DNA from 2 places in the Venatoribacter cucullus genome. Region 1 is predicted to be linked to the other one. Evidence: predicted binding sites of a transcription regulator. Region 1 holds the regulator's gene; the other holds the start of a gene.
What was found. Region 1 encodes FNR, which switches genes on or off when oxygen is low (the NO sensors DNR and NnrR bind a similar motif). Its sites were predicted from a motif close to TTGATNTANATCAA; they were not measured.
Positions count from the first base shown of each region.

Region 1 (15,294 bases):
TCTTGCTGCAGCCGGTTAAAGCCTTCGCGGGTAATGAGTTTGGTCGCCATGCCGATAACCTTTGTGACGCTGAACAATGAATGCGGCAAGGGTAACATTGCCGGCGCGGAAACGGGAATGCCCGCCGCCCCTTTGCTATGCTGTCTGGTCTGGAACGCAGGAGAATCTTATGAAATCAGCGCTGCTTATGGGCTTTCTGGGCCTGTTGCTGATGCTCAGCAGCGGTAAGCTGTTGGCCGATCCGGCCTTTAGTGCCGTGTATAAAATGCCGGCGGATATTGAATGGGCCGATTCGCTCTGCCCATGGAAGTCGGCTACGGAGACGGGCTATTTGCGGCTGGTGCGCACCCTTGATGATGATCGTCACCGGCTGTTGGTGCAGTGGATCCGCAAGAGTATGAATGAACAGCCCGATGAGGCAGTTTCCACCCGTGTTATTGACGAGCTGGATCAGCTGTACAGGGTGCGCTTACAGCCGCCACAGGCGCAGTTACACCCGGATCATTGCGAGTTGAATATGGTCGCCGAAGATGTGGACAGTGAGCGGCGCTATCAGCTGCAGCTGCGTCTGAAAGGGCCGGGGGAATATCGGCTGATGGTGATTGAAAAATTACCGGGCGATCTGTAATCGCCCGTTTAAACCGATTGCTTAATTAATCGATCTGTACCACATCCAGACGGGTAAACAGATGGCCCTTGTCCTGTTTATCCTGCAGGGTGACAAAATCAAACAGTTCGCGGTCGCCCAGTTGCGACGGTGCCACATTGCACACAGCAGCAAAAATGTTTTCACTGCGGCCGGGCTGCTCACGCTCCCACTGCGCCAGCATGTTTTTAATGTTCTGACGCTGCAGGTTTTCCTGCGAACCACACAGGTTGCAGGGAATAATCGGGAAGCCTTTGGCTTCGGAAAAACGCTCGATATCGCTTTCTTTGCAGTAAGCCAGCGGGCGGATCAACACATGCTTCTGGTCATCGCTTAACAGCTTAGGCGGCATGGCTTTCAGTTTGCCGCCATAAAACATATTCAGAAACAGGGTTTCAATAATGTCGTCGCGGTGGTGGCCGAGGGCGATTTTATTGGCGCCAATGGTTTCGGCAAAACCGTACAGGGTGCCACGGCGCAGGCGCGAGCACAGGCCGCAGGTGGTTTTGCCTTCCGGAATAATTTCCTTCACCACACTGTAGGTGTCTTTTTCGACAATATGGTATTCGATGCCCAGGGTGCTCAGGTATTCCGGCAGAATATGCTCAGGAAAACCCGGCTGTTTCTGGTCCATATTCACCGCCACAATATCGAAGTGAATGGGCGCGCTTTTCTGCAGGCTGAGCAGAATATCCAGCATGGTGTAGGAGTCTTTACCGCCCGACAGACACACCATGACCTTGTCACCGTCTTCGATCATACGGTAATCGTCGATGGCTTTACCGACGTTGCGGCGCAGGCGTTTCTGCAGTTTGTTGAATTCGAGCTGTTGTTTGCGTTCGGTGATGGATTCGATCATGGCGGGCCCCCTGAATTGCGCCCGCTTTATAGCAGAACAAGAGCGGCGAAGGAACCTTCGCCGCAGAAGAGTCAGGGCCGTTTATTCAGCGCTGTGCGCTTTGCATTCGGCTTCCGGGTTCAGGCCAGCCATTTCCCGCAGCATATCCAGATCCTGCAGAATCACTTCCTTGCCCTGGGTTTCGATCAGGCCATTTTTCTGGAAGCGGGTGAACACCCGGCTGATGGTTTCCACCGCCAGGCCCAGATAGTTGCTGATATCGACGCGCGACATCGGCAGACGGAAGTGGTTGGCAGAAAAACCGCGACGAGCATAACGCTGGGAAATATCCAGCAGGAAGGAGGCTACGCGCTCTTCCGCGTTCTTTTTGCTGAGCAGCAGCATCATGTTCTGGTCGTGGCGGATTTCGGTACCCATAGTACGCATTAATTGTTTGCGCAGATCGGGCAGGTCATCGGCCAGGGTATCCAGCTGCGGCAGCGGAATTTCACACACGGTGGTGGTTTCCAGTGCTTTGGCGGTTAACGGGTAGCTGCCATTGTCGTAACCGGACAGGCCAACCAGCTCGGAGGCCAGGTGAAAACCGGTAATCTGTTCTTCGCCATTGCTGGCCAGGGTGTAGGTTTTCAGCGCACCGGTGCGCACTGCAAAGACGGACTGGAAGGTTTCACCCTGCTGGAACAATAACTGACCTTTCTGAATCGGGCGGCCACGACGAATAATGTCATCCAGCCGTTCCATGTCAGAGTCATTCAGTGACAGCGGCAGGCACAAAGCATTCAGGGAGCAGGTTTGGCAGTGTGGTTGGGTACCACGCAGCGGACTTTGAACAGCAGAAGTAGGTTTCATAGCGTCGTCCAATCGGTATCCGGCGGTGCGGAAAAAAGGCTGCGGGTATGTTCGGCACTATCTTGCACTATGTCAAGAATGAAACCAGACGGCAGCCCCGGTCCATAGACCAAAGACTATCAGTAACAGCGCTGCTAGCTGGCGTACTGCCGGGCGGTTCAGCCAGGGCGCCAGCACACTGCCGGCTAAGGTGCTGGCAAACAGGGCTGGCAAGGTGCCAATACCAAAGGCCAGCATGGCCGCCGCGCCCATGGCCGGTGAGCCGTTCGCAGCAACCCAGGCCAGGGTGCTGTAAATCAGGCCGCAGGGCAGTAACCCCCACAGCATGCCCAGCCGCAGCTGGTCGAGCGGCCGGGCAGAACTGATAAAACGGCGGGTGATGGGTTGCAGGGCATTCCACACCGGTTTGCCCAGCTGTTCAAAACGGGTCAGCACCATCCACCAGCGTGCCACATACAAGCCCATCAGAATCAGCATGACGGCGGCGATGCTGCGCAGCACCAGCATCAGGCTGTCGTGCAGGCTGCCCAGCCATAAGCCGGCGCTGCCCACCAGCAAACCGAGCAGGGTGTAGCTGAGCAAACGGCCGCCGTTAAACAGCAACAGTGTTTGCAGCTGGCGTTCGCCGGCCCGGCTGCCAATGGCCGCCGCAATACCGCCGCACATCACCAGGCAATGGCTGGAACCGAATAATCCCAGCAACAGGGCAGTTACTAACGACAGCGGCTCAATCATGGGATTTTGGTGGCTCGTTGGCGGTGTCTGCGGCGGCATCGGGTTTTTGGGGGGCGTGTTCATCGTCATCGAACAGAATACGGTGCGCCGGCGAGTCCATATCATCGAACTGACCGTGGCGTACGGCCCAGAAAAAGACCCAGATGGCGATACTGAGCAGTACAAAAGACAGCGGCACCATGGCCCAGAGTAAGTCCATATTTAATGCTCCTTGGTCGGAATGGCCTGCAGCCATAACAGACGCATGGCATTGGCAACCACCAATACCGAACTTAACGACATCCCGATGGCAGCTTGCCAGGGTTCTACCAGCCCGGACGCGGCAGCCGGCAATGCCAGCAGGTTGTAGCCGATGGCCCAGGCATGGTTCTGGGTAATAATACGCCGGGTTTTACGGCCCGTATCCAGACTTTGCAGTAATACTTCCAGCTGGCCGTTGGTCAGCAGGGTATCGGCATTGGTTTTGGCCAGGTCGCTGGCTTCGTTGACCGCCAGCGATAAATCGGCGCCCGCCAGTACCGGTACATCGTTAATACCATCGCCGACCATCATTACTTTTTCACCGGCTTGTTGCCAGGTGTTAACAGCCGCCAGTTTGTCGGACGGGGTCATGCCGGCGCGAACATCGCTGATGCCCAGTTCGGCGGCAACGCGGGGGCCGGATTCACCCGGGTCACCGGTCAGCAGCGAAACAGCGATGCCGCGCTGCTGCAATCCTTTCACCACGGTGAAGGCGCTGCGGCGCAGGCTGTCGTTCAGCTGAATCCAGCCCAGCGGTTGCTGGTCGCTGGCCAGCAGTAACCATTGGCCGGCGGTATCCGGGGCCGTGATGGGTTGCGACCAGGCAAAATCGGCACGGCCCAGCCGTACGGTAAGGCCCTGCCACTGGCCCTGAATGCCCTGGCCGGAAATCTGCTCCGGCTGGCTGACCTGTGCAGCGTCAATACCACTGAAGGCCCTGGCGATAGGGTGGGTGCTGTATTTCTCCAGTCCGGCGGCCAGGCTCAGCAGTTCGGTTTCGGAAAGGTCGGCTAAGGGAACGACCCGCTCCAGCGTTAGGCGGCCCTGGGTTAAGGTGCCGGTTTTATCAAACACCACCCGGTTAATCTGTGGCAGGGTTTCCAGTACATGGCTTTTGCTGATTAACAAACCCCGTTCGCGCATGGCGGCGGTGGCTGCGGTCAGGGCGGTGGGGGTGGCCAGCGCCAGCGCGCAGGGACAGGTAACCACCAGTACCGATAAGGCAATAAAAAAGGCTTTTTCAACGCCATCCGGCAGCCAGAATAAAAACACCGCCAGCGATACCAGCAACACCGCCAGTACGAAATAACTGGCCACCCGGTCGGCAATGAGCGCCGCGCGCGGCTTGGCCTGCTGGGCGCGGTCGAGCAGCCGCATAATGGTCGACAGCTGCGCATCGGCGCCGGTAGCCGTTACCTGCATCAGTAACGGGCTTTCCACGTTCATGGTGCCGCCGATTAAGGTATCGCCCACTTTTTTGCCCACCGGCATGTATTCACCGGTTAAGGCCGCTTCATCGACCGAGCTGCGGCCTTCCAGCACAATGCCGTCAGCGGCAATGGCCTGGCCGGGTTTTACCCGCAGAATATCGCCGACGTTAATATCGGTAGAGGCAATCAGGACGTCGTCACCGTTTTCTACCCGCAGGGCCAGGTTGGGCAGCAGGGTTAACAGGTTGTTGCCGGCCCGGCTCATGCGGTGGCGGGCGCGCATTTCAAAATAACGGCCAACCAGCAGGAAGAAGATAAACATACAGATTTCGCTGTAGTACACCTCCACGCCCTGGTTAAAGGTACTCCAGATACTGGCCAGAAACGCCAGCATAATGGCCAGCGATACCGGCACATCCATGGTTAAGTGGCGCGCCTGAATATCACGCACTGCCGCGCGGAAGAAGGGGGCGCCGCTGTAGAGGATGACCGGAATGGCCAGAATCATCTGTGCCAGCCGTAAAAACATTTCCCCCTCCACCGTCATATCGGCGTAGGTGGGAATGGCCATCATCATAATCTGCATCATGCCAAAGCCGGCCAGCGCCATACGGCGGATGGCCACTTTGTTTTCTTTCAGGCGGCTTTCTTCCTGCGAGGTGGCCGAAAAGGGCGTGGCTTTGTAGCCCAGCCGCAATAAGGCTTCGATCAGGCTGGATACTTTAATATCGGCCGGACGCCAGCGCAGAAATAAGCGGTGGCTGGACAGGTTGAGCAGGGCTTGTTCCACCCCCGGCAACTGCGCCATGCGGTGTTCAATCAGCCAGCTGCAGGCGGCGCAGCTGATGCCCTCAATAATAAAGGTGGCCTCGGCCGCATCGCCGTCCCGGCCAACAAATTGTTTCTGCAGGGCGTCGCTGTCGTAAAACAGCAGGGTTTCGCGGGCTTCGACGTTGTTGTTATCGAACACCGCCGGGGATACATCCGGCAATTCAGTACGATGCCGGTAATAGTCTTTCAGACCACTGGCGACAATGGTTTCGGCAATGGCTTTACAACCCGGGCAACACATAGGCTGGGGCTGGCCATCAATGATGGCCGTCCAGCGTTCGCCTTCGGTAACGGCTTCGCCGCAGTGAAAGCAGGAGGGTTGCGACGGCTTGGCAGAGGTGTTCATTGGGCGCTTAAAATAACCGCCTTATTCGCCTGGATAAAATCGGTGGTGCGTACGCGCCAGCCTTGTTCCGGGCTTTGCAGCCAGATATGGCGGCGCTGCGGCAACACCAGTTCGTTTACCCCGGCGTACTGGCCGGGGCCGATGCGTTGCAGAAACACATCCAGATCCTGCTCCTGCAGGGTGGGGTGAATCAGCTTCAGCTGCAGTGAGGCCGGCTCGGCTTCGCCGCTGAAATCACCGCTTAACTGCAGCACTGCATCGCTGCTGTTAAAGGTCAGCTCGGCCTGAATGTTCAGGGCAGTGGCTTTGGCGTCCACTTCCACGTTTTCGGTAAAGCTGACACCGTCTTTGTAATAGCTGTCGGAGACCAGCGAATCTTTGCTGCCCAGGGCCAGGTTCAGCATCACAAAACCCCAGATAACGGCCAGCAGCGGAATACCGGCTACCAGCAAGACCATGGGTTCTTTATAAAACGGAGTTACGGGTTCACGCTCGGCTTTCATAGGACTTCTGCACTGTTAAAAATGGCCCAAGTGTACTGATGGGGTACGCTGGAGACCAGTGCGGTTTTGTCAGGAATTACCCTGAAAAAACCGCACCGTCACGGCTTAATTAAGCGGGGCAATAAAGGTGTTTTTCACCCGTTTAACCACTTCGCCGGTATCGGCTTCACGCACCACAAAATACACCTCGTTGCGGCTGCTGGTGAGTTTGGCGCTGGCCGGATCAATTTCCAGCGTCAGCAGCACTTCGCGCACCTCGTTCACCCGCAGATCGTAGGTTTCCGCAGCATCCATGGTCGCGCCGTCCAGGCCTTCCACACTCAGGGTGTACGATTTCGGCGCCTGCGACATGTTAATCAGCTTCAGGGTGTAGCCGTTGGTAATGGTGTCATTCACCGTTTGCTGGTACAGCGCACCACGGCCACGTTCCACTTCCAGTTTGAACGGGGTACGGGTCAGCAGCACATAAGAAAACGCAGTCAGCATGGCCAGCATCACCACGGCATAGCCGAGCAGACGCGGACGCATAATATGGGTTTTACCACCTTCCAGTTCGTTTTCGGTGGTGTAGCGGATTAAACCTTTCGGCAGTTCCAGTTTTTCCATAATGGAGTCACAGGCGTCGATACAGAGCGCACAGGCAATACACTGATATTGCAGGCCATCACGGATATCGATACCCACCGGGCACACCTGCACGCACAGCGAGCAATCGACACAGTCGCCCAGCTGTTTCTGCGCTTCCTGGTCGGCTTCTTTTTTGCTGCGCTTGCCGCGCGGTTCGCCACGGTTGTAATCGTAGGAAACGGCTAAGGTGTCGCGGTCGTACATTACCGACTGGAAGCGGGCGTACGGACACATATAAATACACACCTGCTCACGCATCCAGCCGGCGTTGATGTAGGTGGCGACGGTAAAAAAGGCAATCCAGAAAAACGCCCAGCCGTTAATGTCGAGGCCCAGCATATTAGGCACCAGATCGCGGATGGGGGTGAAATAACCGACAAAGGTTACCCCGGTCCAGAAGGCAACCAGCAACCACAGGGTATGTTTAAGGGCTTTTTTGCGCGCTTTGGTGGCGCTCATGGGTTCTTTATCGAGCTTGATCCGGGCATTACGGGTGCCTTCCACACGCTCTTCGATCCACATAAAAATAAAAGACCAGGCCGACTGCGGACAGGTATAACCACACCAGATACGACCGGCAAGGTTGGTAATGGTAAACAGAGCAAAGGCAGAAATAATCAGCAGCCAGGACAGCAGCATAAAATCCTGCGGCCAGAAGGTAATGCCAAAAATATGGAATTGACGCGCCGGTAAATCAAACCAGACGGCCTGACGGCCTTCCCAGTTCAGCCAGGCGGTACCGAAGTACGCCAGCATTAATGCCCACAGAGTCCAGGTGCGCAGCTTCTGAAAAATCCCTTCAATTTCACGTACGTAAATCTTCTTACGCTTTTCGTACATGCTCTTGGTTTCAGGGGTAACGTTTTTAACCGGAATATTACTCATAGGGCAAACCACCTCGGTTGTATGCAATGCGGCGCTTTATGAAACCGAAGCCGGGCAGGGGATCCACAGCGCTTTCTATATAACGAAACGATTATATAGTTTTTTGGCAGGTCTAAAGTGAAAAAAGCGGCAGAATGCCGCCTTTTTCATGTTTTCTTGTCCTGGCTCAAAGGCCTCCGGACATACGCCTGCCGGGTTAACCGGCAGGCTTTTTTACCCTTACTGCTGTGCCGGAGCTTCGTTGGACAGCGAGTAAACGTAAGTGGCCAGCAGGTGAATTTTCGCTTCTGCGTTGTTACCCAGAATTTCCAGGTGAGCCGGCATGTTGCCATTACGGCCATGACGCAGAGTGAATTCGATCTGCTTGGAAGAACCACCGTACAGCCATACATCGTCGGTCAGGTTCGGAGCACCCAGCATCTGGTTGCCTTTACCGTCCGCGCCGTGACAAGCCAAACAGAACGCCTGGTACTGCGGAACAGCATTTTTGGCGGCGGCTTCATCGTGGCTTAAACCAGACAGGCTGCGCACGTACTGAACCATATCCAGAGTACCCTGCTCACCCAGGCTGGCTGCCCAGGCTGGCATGATGCCCTTACGACCGTAGGTCAGAGTGTGCTTGATGGCTTCCGGAGAACCGCCGTACAGCCAGTCTTCGTCGGTCAGGTTCGGGAAACCCAGCGCGCCTTTGGCGTTGGTGCCGTGGCACACAGAGCAGTTGCTCTTGAACAGGCGCTGACCAGACTGCAGGGCATCTTCGTTAGCGATCAGTTGCTCTACCGGTACGGCTGAGTATTCAGCGTACAGCGGAGCAATGTCTTTATCGAAGGCCTGAACCTCAGCTTTCCACTGGTTTTCAGACGACCAGCTTACCTGTTCGCCATCCACTTCAACGGTCAGGATGCCTTTGAAGTTACCCAGACCGTATACGCCCAGATAGGCAACAGCGAATACGATGGTGCCCCAGAACATCAATACCCACCAGCGCGGCAGCGGGTTATCCAGTTCCTGAATACCGTCGTAATCATGACCAGTGGTCTGGTCCGTTTCTTGTTTACGCTGGCCGCGGCTGGTGTACTGGATCAGTAAACCGCAACCAATGATGGATCCCAGTACGATGACGGTGACCCACACTTGCCAGAAAGTGCTTAACATAGCTTATTTACTCCGATCGTTATCGTCGTGCGCGGGCATCTCGTTATTGTCGTGAAACGGGATTTGCGCATCGTCATCAAATCTTTTCTTCCGGCTTGAGCCATAAGCCCACCAGAGGATTGCACTGAAGGCGATGAGGGCAAAAATACTGCCCAAGCCGCGCACGTCGTTAATATCCATGGGGATTACCGTTTAGTAGTTACAGTGCCCAGTTGCTGCAGATACGCAACCAGAGCTTCGATTTCAGGCATGCCATCAACAGCGTCTTTGGCCCCTTCGATATCGTCATCTGTATACGGTACGCCGACCATACGCAGAGCTTCCATCTTCTTCGGAGTCATACGGCCATCGACTTTGTATTCGAACAGCCAGGGGTAAGACGGCATGATGGACTCAGGTACCACGTCGCGCGGGTTGTACATGTGCGCGCGGTGCCATTCATCAGAGTAACGGCCACCCAGGCGAGCCAGGTCAGGACCGGTACGCTTGGAGCCCCACAGGAACGGATGCTCATATACGTGCTCACCGGCGGTGGAGAACGGGCCGTAACGCTCAGTTTCAGCGCGGAACGGACGTACCATCTGGGTGTGACATACGTGGCAACCTTCACGGATATAAATATCGCGGCCTTCCAGCTGCACCGCCGTCAGCGGCTTCAGACCTTCAGCCGGCTTGGTGGTGTCTTCATGGAAGAACAGCGGAACGATTTCGACCAGACCACCCCAGCTCAGGGCGATCACGATCATCACCACCATTAACGGCAGGCTTTTCTCAATATTGTCGTGCTTAATCATGTCTCACTACTCCTTAAGCCTGAGCTGCTGCAGCATTGCCAGCTTCTTTGTTGGCAGCGCGGACAGTCATATACACGTTGTACGCCATAATCAGCATACCCAGCAGGAACAGGGCGCCACCGATTACACGCACCACGTAACCACCGTGAGACGCTTCAACCGATTCAACGAAGCTGTAAGTCAGGGTGCCGTCGGCGTTTACTGCACGCCACATCAGACCCTGCATAATGCCGTTCACCCACATAGAAGCGATGTACAGCACAGTACCGATGGTGGACAGCCAGAAGTGGGTGTTGATCAGCGGGATAGAGTGCATCTCACCGGCTTTGCGACCAAACATAATCGGGATCAGGTGGTACAGAGCACCGATAGACACCATCGCAACCCAGCCCAGAGCACCGGAGTGAACGTGGCCAATGGTCCAGTCAGTGTTGTGAGACAGCGCGTTGACAGTCTTGATAGACATCATCGGGCCTTCGAAGGTAGACATACCGTAGAAAGACAGAGACACCACCAGGAAGCGCAGGATCGGGTCGTTACGCAGTTTGTGCCAGGCACCAGACAGCGTCATCATACCGTTGATCATACCGCCCCAGCTTGGTGCCAGCAGGATCAGAGACATAACCATACCGGCAGTCTGAGCCCAGTCCGGCAGTGCGGAGTAGTGCAGGTGGTGACCACCGGCCCAAACGTAGATGGAGATCAGCGCCCAGAAGTGCACGATGGACAGACGGTAAGAGTAAACCGGACGGCCAGCCTGCTTCGGCACGAAGTAGTACATAATCCCTAAGAAGCCTGCAGTCAGGAAGAAACCTACTGCGTTATGGCCCCACCACCACTGGACCATGGCGTCGATGGTACCGGCGTAAACAGAGTACGACTTGGTCAGGGAAACCGGTACGGCCAGGTTGTTACCGATGTACAGGATCGCGATCATGATCATGAACGCAGCGAAGAACCAGTTGGCAACATAGATATGGCTTTCTTTACGGATCGCCAGGGTGCCCAGGAAGTTCACCACATAAGCCACCCACACCAGCGCTACCAGAATATCAATCGGCCATTCCAGCTCTGCGTATTCTTTAGTAGTGGTCATACCCAGCGGCAGAGTAATAGCGGCCAGAAGAATCACAACCTGCCAGCCCCAGAACGTGAAGCTTGCCAGCGTGTCTGAGAACAGACGGGTGCGACAGGTGCGCTGCACAATGTAGTAGGAGGTTGCAAACAGGGCAGAACCGCCGAATGCAAAAATTACCGCGTTGGTGTGCAACGGACGCAAGCGACCGAATGACAGCCATGGCAGATCAAAGTTCAGTGCGGGCCAGGCCAGCTGAGCAGCGATGAGAACACCGACTGTCATACCAACAATGCCCCAAACTACGGTCATGATGGCAAATTGTCTTACCACCTTGTAGTTGTACTCGGGATGGTCAAATGCTGTGCTCATGATTGGATTCCATTTAACAGCGAGGGTTGAGGGTTAAAAAAATCGGCGTAATTATGGTGTTTGACCGCCGCCAATGCAATCAAACACAGGAAAAACACCTGATTTTACAGCAAGTTAAACTGCTGATTCCGGTACTATCCAGCCACCTTATGAGAATTATTCTCAGGCAGTCCGGAAGGACCCTGCCGCACACCAATACAGATTCCGGGTCTGTCGGAATACGGATGAGCAGATCATATTCAAGTCGCCGCTACCCACATTGATATAGCGCAAGAAGTTCCGGTGGTGGTAACCGTGCTGTCACAGGGCGTGAGCGGGGCTGGCAGGTATTGCTTTGCTTGACGGGATAATCTGAGGGAAAACAGCAGGATTGTTTCTTTTTTTAAGGGTTTTGATGTTCCGGAGCCGCACAACCGGCTCCGGAGCAACCTGCAGACAGCGTTTCCGCCTTATGCCTGCAACAGCGTAATTTTTTCTTCCTGCTGCAGAATCGGCTTAATCGCATCAATCAGCTTTTTACGGTCTTCAGAGTGCGACCACTGGTACCAGGCTTCTTCACTTTGCCAGTTGGTGATAATCACCCGGTGATTGGCGTTTTTCAGATCTTTGTAGTTCACCCCGGATACATAGCCCGGCGCCTCCAGCATGGTACGCAGCATGCTTTTAATAGTGGCTTCATAGGTGGACTCCATACCTTCGGCGATAACCCGCTCGATGATCACCTTCAACATACGTGTTTCCTTATTAGCAAATAACAGATTAAAGACAGTTAAGACTGAGGTGCAGTTCAGGCCTATACGTTAGAGGCGCTGCCGGATGAATGCAATCGTCAGGCGGTGCGGCTGCAGAAGTAAGATGTTAATCATTCTCAATTAAAAGTTCCCTTATGATAATAAAAAACAATATCAAAAGTTAATAAAAGCGTTTCTCATTTAGATTGGCTTTGTTAGTATGCCCTGGCTTTCGGGGGAGGACCGCAACAAGACGAGTCGTCCGGATACAACAGCAGGTGGCTGGGGGCAGCCATCGACAGAGGATCAATCATGAAGAAACACACCAATACCGCCATGCGCAAAGCGCTGCTGCCACTGGCCATTGCCGCCGTCAGCCTGAATGTTCAGGCGCAGGAGCAGGTCGATGCCGTACAACTTTCCAAAATGGTGGTCTCAGCGGCGGGTTTTGAACAGTCCGTTATGGATGCACCTGCCAGCATTACGGTTATTGATCGTGAAGAACTGGAAACTAAGCGTTACCGCGATCTTGCTGAAGCTTTGTCGGGTGTTGAAGGTATTGATGTGCTCGGCAGTACCGGTAAAGCCGGTGGTCTGGATATCCGTATTCGCGGCATGAGCAGCGAATACACTCTGATTTTGTGGGATGGTCGTCGTCAGAATTTGGCTGGTAACTCTACGCCGAACGGCTTTGGTGATACGCAAAACAGCATTATGCCGCCGCTATCTGCCATTGAGCGCATTGAGGTGATTCGTGGCCCGATGTCTACTCTGTACGGCGCCGATGCTTTAGGTGGTGTGATTAACATTATTACCCGTAAGGTGGCCACCGAGTGGGGCGGTAACATCCGGGTCGAAGCCGGTGTTCCGGAAGACAGCGCCTGGGGCCAAAGCCGCAAGGTGGATGTTTATGCCACCGGGCCGCTGGTGGAAGGCTTGGCCGGCTTGGCAGTGCGGGCGGGAATGTATGACCGTGAAGCGTCTGATCTTATTGCTGCGCCTGGGCTGGTGCCTTCTGGCCGCAACCCCGCCCCGGCTGAATCCGATCAATACAATGTGGGGGCGCGTCTGACCGTCACACCTACAGAGAATCACGATATCTGGTTTGATGTTGATTATGTTGATACTCGTTACAATAACGAAGATTCCCGCTTAGGTACCCTGGATACTCCCTCCAACATCAGAGGCTATGAGGACGAGCTGGGCTTTAAGCGTAGCCAGATTGCGCTGGGTCATAATGGCCGGTTTTCTGCCGGTACGCTGGAATCCAGCATTATGCAGACTGTAAACGAAACCGAAGGTCGCACCATTCCCTCGGCGGCCAGACCGGCAGGAGATCCTTCGATTGGTAAGGCTCGTGAGTTAGAAACCACCAATACCGTTATTGATACCAAGTACGTAGCTCCTGTTGGCCAGTCCAATCGTATTACAATCGGTGGCCAATACTGGGATGCCGAATTGGTCGACGGCTTGCTTCCACAAGATACCCATGAACAGACTATGTGGTCATTGTTTGCCGAAGATGAGTGGCACGTTCTGGATAATATTGCTGCAACCATCGGTGCCCGTTACGACGACCATGATGCCTTTGGTGGCCATGTCAGCCCACGCGTTTATTTGGTCTGGAATACCTCTGAACAAGTAACTGTGAAGGGTGGTATTAGTCAGGGTTTTAAAACCCCGCGTATTGATCAGTTAATTGATGGTGTCAGTGGCATCAGCGGGCAGGGTACCAATATTTCGATTGGCAACCCGAATTTAGAACCAGAAATCAGCACTACTACGGAACTGGGAGTTCTGTTCGACAATATGCGTGGTTTAAGCGGTTCAGCAACAGCTTTCCACAATAAAATTGACGACAAAATTGCCAGCGAAGGCAGCTGTACCGAGCAGTTTATTTCCAGCTGTTCTGCTAACTCCACGGCTACTTACAGCATTAACATTGATGAAGCTGAAACCTGGGGTGTTGAACTGGGCTTAGGGTTGCCATTGGTTGAGGACGTATTGGCATTGCATGTTAATTACACCTGGACTGACAGCGAAGTGACTGAAGGTGGTAAAAAGAATGGCCAGCTCAGTAACACCCCCGAACACATGGCTAATGCTACCTTACGCTGGACCTTGAACGAGCAGGCCAATCTGTGGTTGCGTGGTCAATATCGCAGCGACAGCAATCGTTTTTCTGGTGCTGTCAGCGAATTGAGCGCTGCCAATCGTAAAATTTACGATGCGGTCGGTGACCTGAAAGGATACACCCTGTTTGAATTAGGTGGCTCTTATAAGGTTTCAGAAACCCTGTCGTTGAATGCCTCGGTATCCAACCTGCTGGACAAGGATTTTACTGAATACGCCAGCTACGATTCGGATAACGATGGCATCAACGATGCATATGCCAGCAAATACTTCCAGAGTTCTTCCAGTGTGGCGGGGACAACTTTGCCCGGTCGTACTTTCTGGTTATCCGCTAATCTGAGCTTCTGACTTTTCCCTCACCCAATAAGCCGCACCCCATGGTGCGGCTTTGTCGTTTCTGCCTTGCAATAATGAGGTACCAAAACCCCGCAGACTCAGCCAAAGCAGTATATAAAAATACAAGATGCTAATAAAAACACTTCTTATTTGCATAGCGTCTGGTACACTTTCGCCCCAGATAAACACCACAACCTTCCGGCCTTACCGGTGAGTTTTAACATCCCATGAACACATCTTCGCCAGCCCGTATTTTTAATCGCCTGTCATTCGGCACCCTGCGCCAGTGGCACTGGGTCAGCTCGGCGGTGTGTCTGGTCGGCATGGTGTTGTTCGCCTTTACCGGCATCACCTTAAACCACGCTGGTGATATTGAAGCCCAACCCGTTACCACCACGCTGGAAGTGGAATTAACCGAAGGCTTGCTGAAAACCCTGCACAGCCGCAGCGAAGGCCCGTTACCGCTGGCGGTGCGCCAATGGCTGCTGCAGGAGCACGGCATTAATACTCCGGCGACCGCCGCCGAATGGGATGGCAGCGAACTGTATTTGGGCATGCCTAAACCCGGTGGTGATGCCTGGCTGAGCATCGAACTGGACAGTGGTTATTTAATTTACGAAAACACCGAGCGTGGCGTTATTTCCTATTTGAACGACCTGCACAAAGGCCGTAATACCGGCACCGCCTGGAGCTGGTTTATCGATATTTTTTCCGTGCTGTGTCTGGTGTTTTCCCTCAGTGGTTTATGGCTGCTGGTGCGTTACGCCCAACAACGCCCCGGCACCTGGCCGATGGTGGCCCTGGGTGTTGTGATTCCGCTGTTAATTATTATTTTGAGCGTGCATTAAGGAGTGATTATGAAAAACGCATTACTGCCCGCAGCCCTGCTGCTGGCCGCCACACTGCCGGTGCAGGCGGCAGAATTAAACGTAGCGGTACAGCTGCCCAAGCTCACCGTAGCCGAAT
Region 1 is NZ_CP046056.1:1,616,920-1,632,213, reverse strand. It holds gene greB (transcription elongation factor GreB) at 1-50, opposite strand, end outside; gene GJQ55_RS07700 (hypothetical protein) at 170-628, shown strand; gene ttcA (tRNA 2-thiocytidine(32) synthetase TtcA) at 654-1,505, opposite strand; gene fnr (fumarate/nitrate reduction transcriptional regulator Fnr) at 1,587-2,354, opposite strand; gene GJQ55_RS07685 (sulfite exporter TauE/SafE family protein) at 2,427-3,089, opposite strand; gene ccoS (cbb3-type cytochrome oxidase assembly protein CcoS) at 3,082-3,288, opposite strand; gene GJQ55_RS07675 (heavy metal translocating P-type ATPase) at 3,291-5,717, opposite strand; gene GJQ55_RS07670 (FixH family protein) at 5,714-6,220, opposite strand; gene ccoG (cytochrome c oxidase accessory protein CcoG) at 6,326-7,732, opposite strand; gene ccoP (cytochrome-c oxidase, cbb3-type subunit III) at 7,952-8,887, opposite strand; gene GJQ55_RS07655 (cbb3-type cytochrome oxidase subunit 3) at 8,891-9,067, opposite strand; gene ccoO (cytochrome-c oxidase, cbb3-type subunit II) at 9,073-9,681, opposite strand; gene ccoN (cytochrome-c oxidase, cbb3-type subunit I) at 9,695-11,128, opposite strand; gene GJQ55_RS07640 (antibiotic biosynthesis monooxygenase family protein) at 11,578-11,859, opposite strand; gene GJQ55_RS07635 (TonB-dependent receptor domain-containing protein) at 12,172-14,340, shown strand; gene GJQ55_RS07630 (PepSY-associated TM helix domain-containing protein) at 14,556-15,176, shown strand; gene GJQ55_RS07625 (DUF2271 domain-containing protein) at 15,186-15,294, shown strand, end outside.

Region 2 (15,294 bases), 540 kb from region 1:
CCAGATACGGCAGCGCAGCCGCACCCAGCCCGCCCAGGCCGATGATCAGCACATGGCTGTGGCACAGGTTCAGCTGACCATCGAGGTCCAGATCAGGCAGAAAAATATGGCGACTGTAGCGCAGTAACTGCTCATCGTTCATAACGACGGATTACCTTAATAACGGACCGAACAGCTGTACGCTGACGGTTTCACCGGCACTGACCCGGCCGCGTTCAGCTTCCAGCACGGTATAGCCATCGGCTTCGGCAAAACCACGCAATAAACCCGAGCCCTGATTACCAGAGGGTTCGGCCTGCAACTGGCCGTTTTGTACGCTTAAACGACTGCGCTGAAAGTCCTGCCGGCCCGGTTGCTTGCGAAAACCAGTGGCTGCCACAGCCGGTAAGGATAACGGCGCTTCTGCACGCTCACCGGTTAAACGCCGTAATACCGGCTGGGCCAGCTGATCCAGCGTGACCAGTGCGGATACCGGATTACCCGGCAAACCAAAAAACCAGCAATTCTGCAGACGACCAAAAGCAAAAGGCTTGCCCGGTTTCATCGCCACTTTCCAGAAATTCACCTGCCCCAGTTCGTCAATCACCTGTTTGGTGAAATCAGCATCGCCGACCGACACCCCGGCACTGGTAATCAATACATCGGCCTGGGCAGCGGCTTCACCTAAGGCCGTGCGGATAGCGGCCAGATCATCCGGCAGCCACTCAAAGCGGATAATCTCCACCGGCAACCGTTCCAGCATGGCGCGCAGGGCAAAGCGGTTGCTGTCGTAAATCTGTTCGGCGCGGCGTGGCTGCCCCGGCTGGCATAATTCATCGCCGCTGGAAAATAACGCCACTTTTAAGCGGCGATACACGCTGATTTCAGCCAGGCCAACGCTGGCGAGCAACCCAATGTGCAGCGGCGTTAAGCGCTGCCCCCGGGCCAGTAATAATTCACCGCTGCGGATGTCTTCGCCGGCGTAACGCACATTGACACCAATATTGACCGGTTCAGAGCTGCGAATGGTATCGCCGTTGCGTTCAATCACTTCCTGCATCAGCACCGTATCGGCACCGGCGGGTAATTCCGCACCGGTCATAATGCGCACCGCCTGCCCCGCCGCCAGTGTGCCGGCAAAAGGATGCCCGGCCTGCGCGGTACCCATTACCGTTAAACCAGCGCCCGTCAATAATTCCGCATCGGCGGCACGCAGGGCATAACCGTCCATGGCGGAATTATCGAACGCCGGTACGGTCATCGGCGACACAATATCTACAGCCAGAATACGACCATCGAGTTGCGCCAACGGCAGCGTTTCGGTATTCAGCGTGGCAGTGCCAACGTCATCCAGCATGCGGGCAATGGCATCGGCAACCGACTGCAATGCACTCACGCCTTGCCCTCACTTTGCTGGTTGACCATCCACACTGCCGCTTCCACGCGGGAGCGCAAACCCAGTTTTTTCAGCAGATGTTTAACATGCACTTTGACCGTGCCATCGGAAATATCCAGCTCGCGGGCAATCACTTTATTGCTCATGCCTTTGGCGATGCACTGCAGAATTTCCACTTCACGGCCGGTTAAAGAATCCAGCTCGGACGCTGGTCGTACCGCCGGGCGCCGGATGGCTGCCGCCAATACCTGAGTAACGGCTTCGCTGAGCACCATTTTGCCGCTCAGGGCCAGTTTAATCTGTTCCAGTAACTGATCCGGGTCGGTGTCTTTTAACAGATAACCATCGGCGCCCTGGCTGATGGCGGCCAGTACGTCTTCATCAGAGTCCGATACCGTCAGCATCACAATACGGGAGGTGACCCCGGCATCGCGCAGTTTGGTTAAGGTTTCCAGACCATCCATACCCTGCATATGCAGGTCCAGAATAATCAGATCAGGGTCCTGCTCTTCCGCAATAAGCAGCGCATCCGCGCCATTGCTGGCTTCGGCAATAACGTCCAGATCGTCTTCAAATGCCAGTAATTGTTTTAATCCTTTGCGCAGCAGCGGATGATCATCGACCAGCATAATTGTCGATTTTTTACTGTCCATTTTTTCACCGTATCAATAGTTAACTGCGCTCCATACTAAAGCTGGACCGGTCAATGTCAATTGAATGGCAACATTGCGGAATAATGGCCACAAAACTACCGCCAAAGGACAAAAAGAGCCAACATCAGCTACCCACAAAGGAGCACAAATTTAACCCATACGCACGGTGGCCAGCCCTGACAGATCTGTGTACATTCTTCTCTGCACGCCGAGCTGCCCCACCTAAGTTTCTGCCGAAATAGGGTGCTGCAGCCGTGGCAATTCAGCCACCGGGAATAAGGGGAAACCGTTATTCCTCCCGAACTGGAAAGGTGTTTTATGCTGACCGACCGTTTTCAACGGCGCTTTACCTATTTGCGTTTGTCACTCACAGAACGCTGCAATTTCCGCTGCAATTATTGTCTGCCCGATGGTAACGACTGCAGCAGCGATGAAGCCGACCTCAGCTTGCCGGAAATCCGCCGTTTGCTGACCGCCTTTGCCCGGCTGGGAACCCGCAAAGTACGCCTGACCGGTGGTGAACCAGCGCTGCGTAAAGACCTGACTGACGTCATCAGCCTGTGCAAACAGATTCCCGGCATTGAGAAAGTGGCCCTGACCACCAACGGGTTTAATCTGCAGCGGGAATTACCGCACTGGCTGGATGCCGGGCTGGATGCACTGAACGTCAGCGTTGACAGTCTGGAGGCTTCGTCCTTTGCGCGGATCACCGGCGCCGACCGGCTGCAGTATATTCTGGACGGTATTGATCAGGCGCTGGCATCGCCCCTGCGTCAGGTAAAACTCAATACCGTGCTGCTGCGTCAGCACAACGCCACCGACCTGCCGGCTTTTCTGCGCTTTATTCAGGAACGACCGGTGGCATTACGCTTTATTGAATTAATGCGCACCAACGACAATACGGATTTTTATCAGGCTCAGCATCTCAGCGGTGAAGTAATCCGCCAGCACTTGCTGGACAGCGGCTGGAGCCTGCAACCCAAGGGAGAAACCGATGGCCCCGCACTGGAATACGCCCACCCCGATTACGCCGGCCGGGTCGGTCTGATCATGCCGTACAGCAAAGATTTCTGCAGCAGCTGTAACCGCCTGCGGGTGTCCAGCCGTGGGGAATTATTTTTATGCCTGTTTGCCGACCAGCATCAGAGCCTGCGTGATTTACTGCAAAGCGATGATCCGGCACCGGTGGTGGCCTTTTTACAACGTGCCATTCTGGGCAAAGAAGAAACCCATTACCTGCACCAGCAACACAGCGGCCAGACCCGGCATCTGGCCATGATTGGTGGCTGAGCATGAGTGCCTCTCCGTTCAGTGCCATTATTCTGGCCGGCGGCCAATCCAGCCGCATGGGGCGTGATAAAGCCCTGTTACGCTGGCATGGCCTGCCATTATGGCAATATCAGCAACAACTGCTGAAACAGCTGGGCTGTGACGATATTCTGCTCAGCCATCCGCACCTGGGTATTGCCGACCAGCACCCTGATTTTGGCCCGCTGTCCGGCCTGCAGGCGCTGGTGCCGTTATGCCAGCACGCCCATATCCTGGTATTACCGGTGGATATGCCGTTACTGACCCCGGCGGTGCTCGGCTATCTGCTGCAACAAGCCGAACTGCAACCCGCACATTTTCAGCATAATGCCCTGCCCTGTGTCTTGCATAATACGCCGGAATTAATCCGTTATCTGAACCGGCAAATGCACCCACGCGGTCAGCGTTCCGTAAAATCCCTGCTGGCCTTTTGCGAAGCCAGCAGTCTGGAATGCCCGTGGCCGGAAACCCTGATCAATACCAATACTCCGGACGACTGGCAGCAGATAAACCCACCCACTGATGCCGAGAAACTGCCATGAGCAAACGCCAGCCGGCTGAGTTTTTTCCACTCAACCTTGCCATTCTGACGCTCTCCGACAGCCGTACCGCAGCAACCGACAGCAGTGGTGATGCCTTGCAGCAACTGGCCGAAAGCGCTGGTCATCGCGTGTGTGAACGCGCCCTGCTGTCGCACAACCGCTATGCCATCCGGGCGCTGGTCAGCCAGTGGATTGCCAGTGAAAGGGTTCAGGTGGTGGTGCTGAACGGCGGCACCGGCTTTGCCGCCGGGAATTGCACACCGGAGGCTATCCGGCCGTTATTCGACACCGAAGTGGAAGGTTTCGGGGAATTATTCCGCCAGCTGAGTTATGCCGATATCGGCAGCAGCAGCCTGCAATCGCGGGCGCTGGCCGGCATGGCCAACGGCACCTTATTATTTGCCATTCCCGGTTCCGGTGGTGCTTGCCGGCAAGCCTGGGAACAACTGATTGCCCCGCAGCTGGACAGCCGTACCGGCCCCTGTAATTTTGTGGCCCATATTAAAAACAGCCCGCAGCCGTCCTGCCGTTAAGGAATACCCTATGTCTGAATTAACCCATATTGATCAGCACGGCCACGCCCACATGGTGGATGTTTCCGCTAAAGTATCCAGCCTGCGCACCGCCTGTGCCAGTGCCCGGGTATTTACCCGGGCCGATGTGGTCGAACGCATCCGCAAGGCGGAAATGAAAAAAGGCGATGTGCTGGCTACCGCCCGCATTGCCGGCATTATGGCGGCGAAAAAAACCAGTGAATTAATTCCCCTCTGTCATCCGCTGGCACTGAGTAAAGTGACGGTGGATTTTTTGCTGCACGACAGTGGTGAAATTGAAATTCATACCCTGTGCCGCCTGCAGGGCCAGACTGGCGTAGAAATGGAAGCCTTAACCGCGGCCTCGGTGGCCGCGTTAACCATTTACGATATGTGCAAAGCCGTTGATCGCGACATGATCATCAGCAATATCCGCCTGGAAGAAAAAGAAGGCGGTAAAAGTGGCCACTGGCAACGTCAGGGAGGCACTCCCCATGCTTAAGGTTTTATTTTTTGCCGCCCTGCGCGATCAGTTAAACACTGCCGAACTGAACTGGCCGGCCAGTGCCGCCACGGTGGCAGAATTGCTGCAACAACTGCAGCAGCAGGGCGAACCCTGGACCAGTGCGCTGGCCCGGCCCGATTTACTCTGCGCCCGCAATCAGGCGTTTTGCAGCCCGCATGACGCCATCAGCAGCGGCGATGAAATTGCCTTTTTCCCACCGGTTACCGGGGGCTGATATGCACAGCGCTGCCGATTTAACCCGCATTCTGGTACAAACCGATGATTTTGATCTGGGGCAGGAATACGCCCGCCTGCAACAGCAACCCGACTGTGGTGCCATCGTCAGTTTTACCGGCAGCGTGCGGGAATTAGCCACCGCGCCCTTGCTGAGCATGACGCTGGAGCATTATCCGGGTATGACCGAAAACGCTCTGCAACAAATTGTGGAACAGGCGCGCAGTCGCTGGCCGTTGGGTAAGGTCACTATTATTCACCGGGTCGGCACTTTGCAGGTAAGTGAACAGATTGTGCTGGTGCTGGTCAGCAGTGCGCATCGTGCCGCGGCGTTTTCTGCCTGTGAATTTATTATGGATTTTCTGAAAACCCGCGCGCCGTTCTGGAAAAAAGAAACCACCGCCCAGGGAGACCACTGGGTTGACGCCAAAGCCAGTGATGCAGAAGCCGGACAACGCTGGTAAAGAATCAGCAAACCATTAATGAAATTCTGCAAAAATTAATGCATTAAAAATTGAGCATTAAAAATTAAACTTTAAAAATCAAAAAGCGCGGACTAATCCAGCGCCCGGATAACGTGGTAAGGATCACCGCGACCATCCACCGCCGCCCATTCTTCTGCCGTTAACCACAGGGTAGGCTGTTGGCCACAAAGCTGTGCCAGCTCAGCCAGTACATGCGCCCAGGTACTGCGGTTCACAAACAATAATTCCTCCGGCCCCAGGCTGCCACCACGGTTAATGTAGCCCAGCGCCCGGCAATGTTCCGGGCCTTTATCCAGCCGCCGGCAGGTGGCCAGTAATAATTCCGCCCGGCAATGCGCCAGTATTACCCGGTACTGTACCCGCTGCGGAAATAACGCCTGAATCACCGACTCATCGGCCATGACAGCAGCTTCCCAGCGGTCACGCGGCTGGCGGAAACGCGCCGGCTCCAGCAAGTACACCACCGAATGGGCAACCCGTTGCTGTTTCAGGCGATCAGAGGCTTTTAACACCTGCTGTAATTGCACCGCCCCGCAGGCCACCAGCTGAATTTCAGCGCCACAATGGCCGCGTACACAGATAGCACCATCCTGCACCAGCTGGGTGGCCTGCTGGCCGGTAAAAACAGCCGGTAATACCGAGCGCGGTACCACCGGGTTCCACACCACGCCCAGATCCCCGTAACAGGCGCGCAGACAGGCCATGGCCGAATTAGCATCGGCCGGAAACACCACGCGCGCCATATCGGCCATTTTAATCATCAGACTTTCGCTGAGGCTGGAATCCTGATGGCTCTGATCGTTATTACCGTTTTCCCAGATCAATGATGTGGTAATTACCGGAAATCCCAGCCACCCGGCAGTGTCACCGGTTTCTTTTTGCTGGCGGGAAAAAATAATGGTCTGGCGCAGCGCGCACAGCATTTTTATAGAAAACGCTTCATAGGCCACCACCAGATTAATACCGGCCTGATTGGCCAGGCAGGCACTGATCACCGCTTCCTCATTAAGTGCCGTAATCACACAGCCATCCACCGCTTCGGCAGCGGATATTTCCGGGCTGGTCACCCGGTGGCGGAATTGATCGAGGGTCTGGCTCATGCCATTGGAGCGTAATTCATCCGGGTTACCAATGCGTACCCGTAAGCGCGGATTCACTTCGGTTAATTCAATAAAATAGCGGTCCAGCGCCGTCATCGGTGATTCCCGCCGGTCAGTCCAGTCCGGCTCCGGGCAGTTCACCGCCAATAAGGGCGTTAATTTACGCTTAGGTTGCTGCAAGCGTTCGGCCGCCTGCTGCCATTGCGGCTGCGGATGAAATAACGCCCGCGCGCCCTGATGAAAAAAGGCCAGAGCTTCCGGGTTACGCTGTGGCTGTGCCCCTAAGGGCAAGCTGTAAGAGGCATCGGTGCCGGCACCGGGAAAACCAAAACCTTTTACGGTTTCGGCAATACAATACGGCAAGGCGACCGGATAGCGGGCATCGCCGGCGCGGATACGGTCATAGGCCTGCTGCAGCTGAATTTCCATGTAATAGAGTGCGCACAAAAACGCCGCCGGATCACGGCCATCAATGACAAAGGGCGCAAAGCCCTGATTGCGTAAATGGCTGACAAACCAGCTGCAACCGCCCTGCTGGGCAATGGTGGTGCGCTGGTCAATACGGCGGCCGTTGGCAATCATGACCGGTGATACCAACCCGGTGTCTTCACCACGCCACCAGCGCGCCGCCCAGTCGGTGCCGCGCTGTTCTTCAAAGGCGCCGTCACTTAAAAACGCCACCAGCCGCTCGCCCGGCAACGGCATGTGCGCATACTGCATACCGGCAAAACCCAGATAACCGCCCTCCAGCCGCGCCCCGGCCGTGTGCACATTCACATGGGCGCTGAGCGTACCGGCGCGTACGCCCCCCACATCAATGCGATGATTACCGGCAGCAGCCACAAAGCGGCTGATGCCGTCTTCTGTTAATGGGTATTGCTGACGCCGTTCCGGGCTGGCCGTACCGGTTAATAACTGCAGCGCATCAATGGCTGCCACACAATGGCCCTGCCCCATAATCCAGTCACGCGACGTGCGGGTAAAATGGTTCAGCGCCAACAGCCCGGCATAGGCCGGCACCATATTCAGCGCGCCGCCAGTATGGCCACGCGGCTGGCTTTTAAACGCGTCCGGTGGCAGATCGCGGCCATCCAGATACACCCGGTTGGCGTAGGTCATGTGCACCACCAGCCACATGGCCTGCTGCGTCAGACAATCCAGATCCTGCAGACGCTGAAAAAAATAACGGGTATCGGGGATCAGGCCTTTCTGCAGCAAAGATTCTGCCATTAAATGGGCCTGAATTTGTGTGGCCGGCTGATGCACAATAACACCGCCGCCCATGGCCCAGCGGGCCAGCTCCGGCGACTGTTGCCGCAGCTGTTGGGCTTCGTCGGCAATATAATCCGGTGACAGAGAAAAACTGGTCTGGTGATAAAGATTCAGGGTCATAACAATTCCGCAGCGTAAGGCGGAATGAAACCCTGTGCAGGCGGGCTGAACCATACCCCATCGGAGATAGATCAGCCCGCGTCTTGCTGCAGATCAGGAAGCGACGCTTAATTCATCAGCACTGGCGCTGATTGCGGTACGTCCGTGACGATGATAATGACGCAGATTATGCTCTTTACGGCGGGCAGAACTGAACGCCGACACCCGCTTCAGATAGCCGATCACCCGGGTACCGTAGTCGATGTCGTCCGAGCCACAGGACGGGCAATAGTCCAGCGTGCGCTTGTCGATTTGCTCACACTCGTTACAGATGGTGATTTTCACATTCACGCAGAAATAATTACAGCCGGTGGTGGCAGCAATATTCAGCAGCGACAGGTAGCCATCTTCACTGAGTTTTTCTTCCAGATTCAGGTGCAGTGCTGAGCCACCGTCGAGGTAATCCAACAGCTCTTTGCCGTGCAACTGGAATTTATCCAGCGCATTGGTTTCGCCATCTTCCACCACATAGAAATACGAGTTGTAGCAGTCGCGTGGTACCGCATAGCCATCGGCACGGTCCCACTTAGCGTTTTTAACGCCCAGGTTTTCCGCCGGGACAAATTCAGTATTGAACATATAACCGTATTCTTGTTTCGCTGCTTTATTCGCTTCAAAAATAACCTGCAGATGTTCCCGCACAAAATCTTTGTAGGCCTGATTATTGCTGGCCACCAGGCCCTGCGATTCCGCGGCTTCCACCATGCCGTTAATGCCAATGGTCAGAAACTGCTTATCCAGGGTAATAAAGCCGGCGTTGTAGACGGTTAACATACCCGCCGCCAGATACTCTTCCATCAGTTTTCGGTACGCCACCTGATAGCGGTGAATCTTGCTGATTTCGGTCGCCAGATCGCGGCCATCCTGCACCAGACGGTTCATATTGATGGTGATGACGTTAATCGACCCGGTAGCAACACCACCGGCACCTAATGAATAAGAAAAGGTATTGTCGCTGATTTCACTGCGTAAGCGGCAGCAGGACGCCAGGCTGTCAGCGCTGTCAGATTGATACACAAAAAATGAACTGCCGCGGCTCAGGTGGCCTGCCATAGTGCGGGCAAATTCCTGATCTTTGCACTGGCCTTCGCCGGTCAGCATGGCCACGGTGACCACCGGGAAGGTCAGGATGCTTTTAGTGCGCTCGTCATTGAACCAGTCGAGGAAGAAATTCTGCAGTTTCTCCAGGGTTTCCCACTTCGGCTTGCTGTAATCCGGAAACACAAATTCGCCGAACATGCTGTCAAAATAATATTTGTCGTACAGGGAAATATTCCAGAACACACTCTGGTAGCCACGGGCCGCCGCCGGCTGATTAATGGCGTACACCACATGCTGCAGATGGTTGGCAATCTGTTGGCGATGGGTATTCAGGTAATCATCACCATAATCTTTGCGGGCAAAGTAATCGAAGTAGGTTAAAAATTCGACTGTTGCCACAGCACCGGCAAACTGGCTGCTGACAGCAAAGACAAAATTAACAAAAGAACCACAAAACGATTCAATGTGCTTCGGCGCCTGCGACTCCCCACCCAGTTTGGTTAACCCTTCCAGTAAAAACGGGTACATAGTGACGGAAACACAATAAGGCTTCAGGCTGGTTTCGTCGTGCACATAAATTTCATGGTCTTCGATCTGGCGCACGTATTCTTGCGCCAGTTCATCACCAAAAAGTTCACGGATTTTTGTCGATACCTGTGCCCGGTTAATCTGCACGAAGTAGTCTTTCATCATCTCCGCTTCCAGCGTGGCGATGTTTTTTTCAGTCACGTTGGCGTTGGCATCCATTTTCGATCCATCGGCGGCATTCTCTGCCGCCAGATAGTGCTGAATAAAATCCAGTTTGTCGTTAATGTGTTCCGCGCTCAGTTTCAGCATGGCCGTCTCCTTATGGATGTTATTGAAAGTGGTGGTTAAGGCATTGGTTGGTGCGTAAATCAACAAACCGCTGGTTGGTGTTCGGCGAGTCCAGCCCGCCCAGCTCCGCTTGCCAGGGGCCGGTTTTCAGATAGGTCAGCAGGGGTTTCAGTGCCGGCGATACATCCTCCAGACCGGTGTACAGACAGGTCTGCAACCCGGCTTCGCGCACCTGCTGCAGCCGCGCGCTGAGCAAATCCGGCTGCCATTCACCGCCCATAAACAGCACACAGGTAATCAGCCCCCGGTACTGCTGCAGACGCTGCTGCAGGTAAGCCGGGCTGAGCAAACTGCCCTGCCCCGGCGCCCAGGTGTCGGCACTGTGACAACCGCGGCAGGCTAATGGGCAACCGCTGATGGTGAAGGCCAGCGACACTTCACCCGGTACTTCCTGCCAGACGATCTCTTCACGGCTGAAACGCATAAAAACCCCATATCTGGTGTTCGGTGAACCAACAAACACTATATATGGTGGTAAGACTAATTGAGGGACACAAACAGAAATTGATCTGGATCAATTTTTTGCTGCCACTACCGCTTCAGGGGTAGGTCAGCAAAGCGCTGACTGTCGGCCATAAAAAAACCCGGCATCAGAGCCGGGCTTATACTGCACAACATAGGAAAAATACTTAACCCGGCCGGCCATCCGGACGGGGGCTGGTAAGAATGCGGGCGTACAGGGCAACAAAGATGGCGAATGCCAGCACCCAGAGCAGCGCCGACACACTGTAAAACACAGCGGTCTGTGCCGGCCACAGAATCACCGCCAGAGTACGCACCAGTGCCGCGGCCAACAGCAGGGCAAACCCGGCCGCCATCAGTGGATGTGGTTCCAGCCGGCGACCGGAATGCCCCAGCGACACGCGGGCAATCATGGCCAGAATCATGCCGCCAATGGCACCGGCCGTCAGCGCATGCAGAGCCGTACTGAAGGTTATGGGTAAACCCAGATAATGCAGCGCCAGCAACAACAGGCCCAGCGGCACGCACCAGTAAGCCAGATGCAATGACCACAACAGCGGTACTTTCCAGGTAACCTGAATGCGCCAGCGGGCAACGCGCAGCGCCTGGGCCAGAGCAACCAGTATCAGTAAAACCGCCAGCACCGGTGCCGGTAAATACTGGTCCAGCGTGGTCAGAAAAATCGCCACCACCAGCCACATACCACCCAACACGGCTTTTTCCAGCCAGGGCAGACTGTCCACCTTCGGCGTCATGGTGCCGTTGGCCGTAAACATCGGCATCACCCGGCCACCGACGATGGTAATTAATAACACCACCATCAGGCTGACGGCATGGCTGCCCCACAGCACCAGCGCCATATCGTTATGCGCATTACCCCAGTGCATAGCGGCGTTGACCGCCGTCATTAAGACCAGCACCGGTACAAAGAAATAATTACGCTGCTGGCGCACGGCGTACAGTAATTGCCAGAAAAACCAGGCCACCAAAGGTAAAAAAGCCAGATCCACAAGTGCGGTAAACCACCAGGGCACCAGCGGGGCAAACAACATCAGCCCCCGTCCGGCCAGCCATACCAGCGTCAGTATTAATAAAGGCAGCCCGTTGGTGGCGCGCCGGCCGGTCCAGTTTTGTACGGCGGTCAGTAAAAACCCGGCAATCACCGCCGCCGCAAACCCAAACAGCATTTCGTGACTGTGCCAGAACGTGCCCAATTCCATGATGCGCAGCTGCTGCCCCTGCAAGGCCAGCCCCCACAGCGCCAGCGCCAGACTGCTGAAACCGGCCGCCAGTAAAAACATCGGCCGGAATGCCTGGCCCCAGAATGGGGCCGCCGGATTCAGAAACTTCATAATGTTACCTGTAGTAATCCACTTGTTCAGGAATGTTGTTCCTGTTCTATCTGCCGGTCAACGGAGGAAACAAAATACTCGTCAGAAAAAGCCGATTCAGGTTCTTTCAGCCAGACCAGACAAATCAGCCAGCTGATAAATCCACCGGCGGCGATAATAAAGAAAAACTGGTTGGCATCGACAAAGGTATAAATGGTCAGATAAAACACGGCGCCAACGTTACCGTAAGCCCCGGCCATACCGGAAATCTGACCGGTTAAACGCCGCTTAATCGATGGAATAATACCGAAAGTAGCACCCTCCGCGCCCTGTACAAAAAACGAGGTAAACACGGTAATGGCTACCGCAATAATCAGTGGCCAGGAAGAATTCAGTAAGCCCATCAGGGCAAAACCAATGGCAATACCAAACATATAGCTCAGCATCACAAAGCGGCGGTTACCCATGCGGTCGGATACCAGCCCACCCATCGGCCGGGCAATCAGGTTTACAAAAGCAAAGGAGGCTGCAATTAAACCGGCCGCGGTGGCAGACAGGTTCCAGGTACTTTCAAAAAACATCGGCAGCATGGATACCACCGCCAGCTCGGCACCGAAGTTAGCAAAATAGGTACTGTTTAATGCAGCCACGCTGTTAAATGGGTATTTATCGTCTTCCGGCACACCCTTTTTCAGAATCGGGACGTTAACCCGAAGAATCTGCACGATCTGATAAATCACCACCGCCACAATAACGGCATAAGCAATGGCAGCGCCGTTGCTGTTCAGATAACCCAGTACCTGAATACGCCAGACCAGAACCGCCAGAATGCCAAAGAGCGGAATCGTCCATAAAATCAGTTTTACCATGTCACCCCAGCTACTGACTTCCAGCGCCGAAGCCTTGCGCGGCTTACGATGCACCGTGCCCACCGGGCCATCGGTAATCGCAAACCAGTAGTACACGCCGTAAGCAGCCATCACAAAGGCACTCTGGGCAATGGCCCAGCGCCAGCCGTCGTCACCACCGTACATGTGAATCGCAATGGTGGGTAAGGTCATGGCGGCAGCGGCGGAACCAAAGTTGCCCCAGCCGGCGTAAAAGCCTTCAGCAAAACCAATGTCTTTGGGTTTGAACCACATGGCGGTCATGTGGATGCCCACCACAAAGCTGGCACCGATGGAGCTGAGCACCAGCCGGCTGACCAGTAACTGGGTACGGGTTTCACCAAAGGCAAACGCCAGCGCTGGCAGGGCCATGGTGACCAGCAACACTGAAAATACCCGGCGCGGGCCAAAGCGATCCAGCGCCATGCCCACCAGAATACGGGCCGGAATGGTTAAGGCAACGTTACAGATAGCAAATAATTTCAGATCTTCCGGGGTCAGCCAGTCCACGCTTTTCAGCATACTGGAAGCCAGCGGTGCCATATTGAACCAGACATAGAAAGTAATAAAAAACGCAATCCAGGTCAGGTGCAGCGCTTTGATTTCCGGGTTTTTAAATTTAAACACAGCAGCGACTTGCATAATAAAACTCCTTAATTCTGCCCTTACAGGCTGGGCAGAATCAGCAAGGGGCACTGTGCCCGACGGGTAAGAAACGAACTGACACTGCCAAAGGTCATATAATCCAGTTCATCGACAAAATAGGTCAGCGAACGGGCAATAAAACCACCGTCCGGCTCATGGCTGTGGCGGGCAATTACCAATAAATCGGGGCGCAGTTTTTCGGTAGCGGCCAACAGCATTTTCCGGGCATCACCATCCAGCAGCATCACGTCGGCCTGCAGACCCTCTTTGCTGCATACCGCTTCCGCTTCGGTTAAAGCGCTGCGCAGCTCCTGTACTTCGTCATTGAATAAGGCTTCATTATTTTCCGTAATGTCACGGGGGTTTTCTGCGACCGCCACCAGAATCAGCTGCGGGTTCATCTCGCGGAACATGGTAATGGTTCTGGCCAATGCCAGACGCGCATTACGGGAACCGTCGTAAGCAAGCATAATTCTCATACACACCTCTCCGAAGTGGTAACAATAAACGGCCGGTTTGGCTAACCGGCCGCACAGTATCAGGGGTTATAAATTTCGACGTTTTTACGCAGGTAGAACCACCAGTTAATGAGCATGCACAGCGCGTAAAACACCGCAAAGCCATACATCGCCATTTCCGGGGTACCGGCACTGATCTGGCCGCCCATCACTTTGGGAGCAATAAAGGCACCATAGGCCGCTACGGCAGACGTCCAGCCCAGTACCGGGCCTTTTTGCTGCTGGTCAAAAATGTAACCAATACTGCGGAAGGTCGAGCCATTACCAATACCGCTGGCAGCAAACAGCACCACAAACAGCACCATAAAGACCATAAAGTATTCGTTGGGATTGGTGGAGTTATAGGCCTGCATCATCACATAGCCGGTTACCACCGATGCCACCACCATAACGGCGGAAATTATCTGGGTTACCACCGAACCACCAAATTTGTCGGAAATCCAGCCACCGACCGGGCGGATTAACGCCCCGACAAAAGGACCAATCCAGGCCCAGGTTAAGGCGCTGGGAGCATTCGGGTTGGCAATACGGATCAGTTCACCATCAGCACCCACCGCCATCATCTTGCCGAAAATCACCGAGATGGACAGCGGTAAAGCTGCGGAAAAACCAATAAACGAACCGAAAGTAAGGATGTACAGAATGGTCATCGACCAGGTGTGTTTGTTACTGAAAATCTTAAACTGATTTTTAATATTCGGCTGAATACTGCCCGGCAATAAGCGCAACAATCCCAGCGTCAGCAGAATGGTTAACGGCAGCGCCAGCCACATGCCAATAAAGGCCATGGCATAAATGCCCACCGCAGCGGTAAACAACGCAATCAGGTACAAGCCGGTAATTTTACCGAACGCCGCTAACGGATGACCTGGGTCCGGGGTGACCACTTTCAGATTATTCAGACCAAACCAGCCAGCAAAGGCCAGCGGAATAAGCAGAAATAACCAGACAAAACCGGCATTCTGAATCCAGGTTTCTGAGCCCGCCTCAATGCGGCCGATTAACGTACCGCTAGCGTTCTGCAGAATCATCGGCTCACCACCAATGGCACCGAATAAGCCCACCGTCATCACCAGCGGAATCAGAATCTGCATGGTGGTCACACCAAAATTGCCTAACCCGGCATTCATACCCAGGCCATAACCCTGCTGGCTTTTCGGAAAGAAGGTACTGATATTACTCATAGAGCAGGCAAAGTTGCCGCCGCCAATGCCCGACAGCAGCGCCATCAGCTGGAACACCCAGAAGGGTGTGTGCGGATTCATCAGGGCGATGCCAGTACCCACCGCCGGGATCATCAGCATGGCGGTGGTCAGGAAAACGGTATTACGGCCACCGGCAATGCGGATCATAAATGAGGCCGGAATC
Region 2 is NZ_CP046056.1:1,079,420-1,094,713, reverse strand. It holds gene GJQ55_RS05260 (HesA/MoeB/ThiF family protein) at 1-142, opposite strand, end outside; gene moeA (molybdopterin molybdotransferase MoeA) at 152-1,375, opposite strand; gene narL (two-component system response regulator NarL) at 1,372-2,028, opposite strand; molybdenum cofactor riboswitch at 2,223-2,358, shown strand; gene moaA (GTP 3',8-cyclase MoaA) at 2,347-3,318, shown strand; gene mobA (molybdenum cofactor guanylyltransferase) at 3,321-3,878, shown strand; gene moaB (molybdenum cofactor biosynthesis protein B) at 3,875-4,411, shown strand; gene moaC (cyclic pyranopterin monophosphate synthase MoaC) at 4,422-4,913, shown strand; gene moaD (molybdopterin converting factor subunit 1) at 4,906-5,151, shown strand; gene moaE (molybdopterin synthase catalytic subunit MoaE) at 5,153-5,614, shown strand; gene GJQ55_RS05215 (phosphoketolase family protein) at 5,707-8,127, opposite strand; gene nrdD (anaerobic ribonucleoside-triphosphate reductase) at 8,221-10,044, opposite strand; gene nrdG (anaerobic ribonucleoside-triphosphate reductase activating protein) at 10,064-10,507, opposite strand; gene GJQ55_RS05200 (NnrS family protein) at 10,713-11,897, opposite strand; gene GJQ55_RS05195 (MFS transporter) at 11,924-13,405, opposite strand; gene GJQ55_RS05190 (universal stress protein) at 13,429-13,887, opposite strand; gene GJQ55_RS05185 (MFS transporter) at 13,947-15,294, opposite strand, start outside.
Region 2: a site for FNR is predicted at 10,588-10,601, ahead of nrdG (anaerobic ribonucleoside-triphosphate reductase activating protein). Genes of this name have one in related genera too.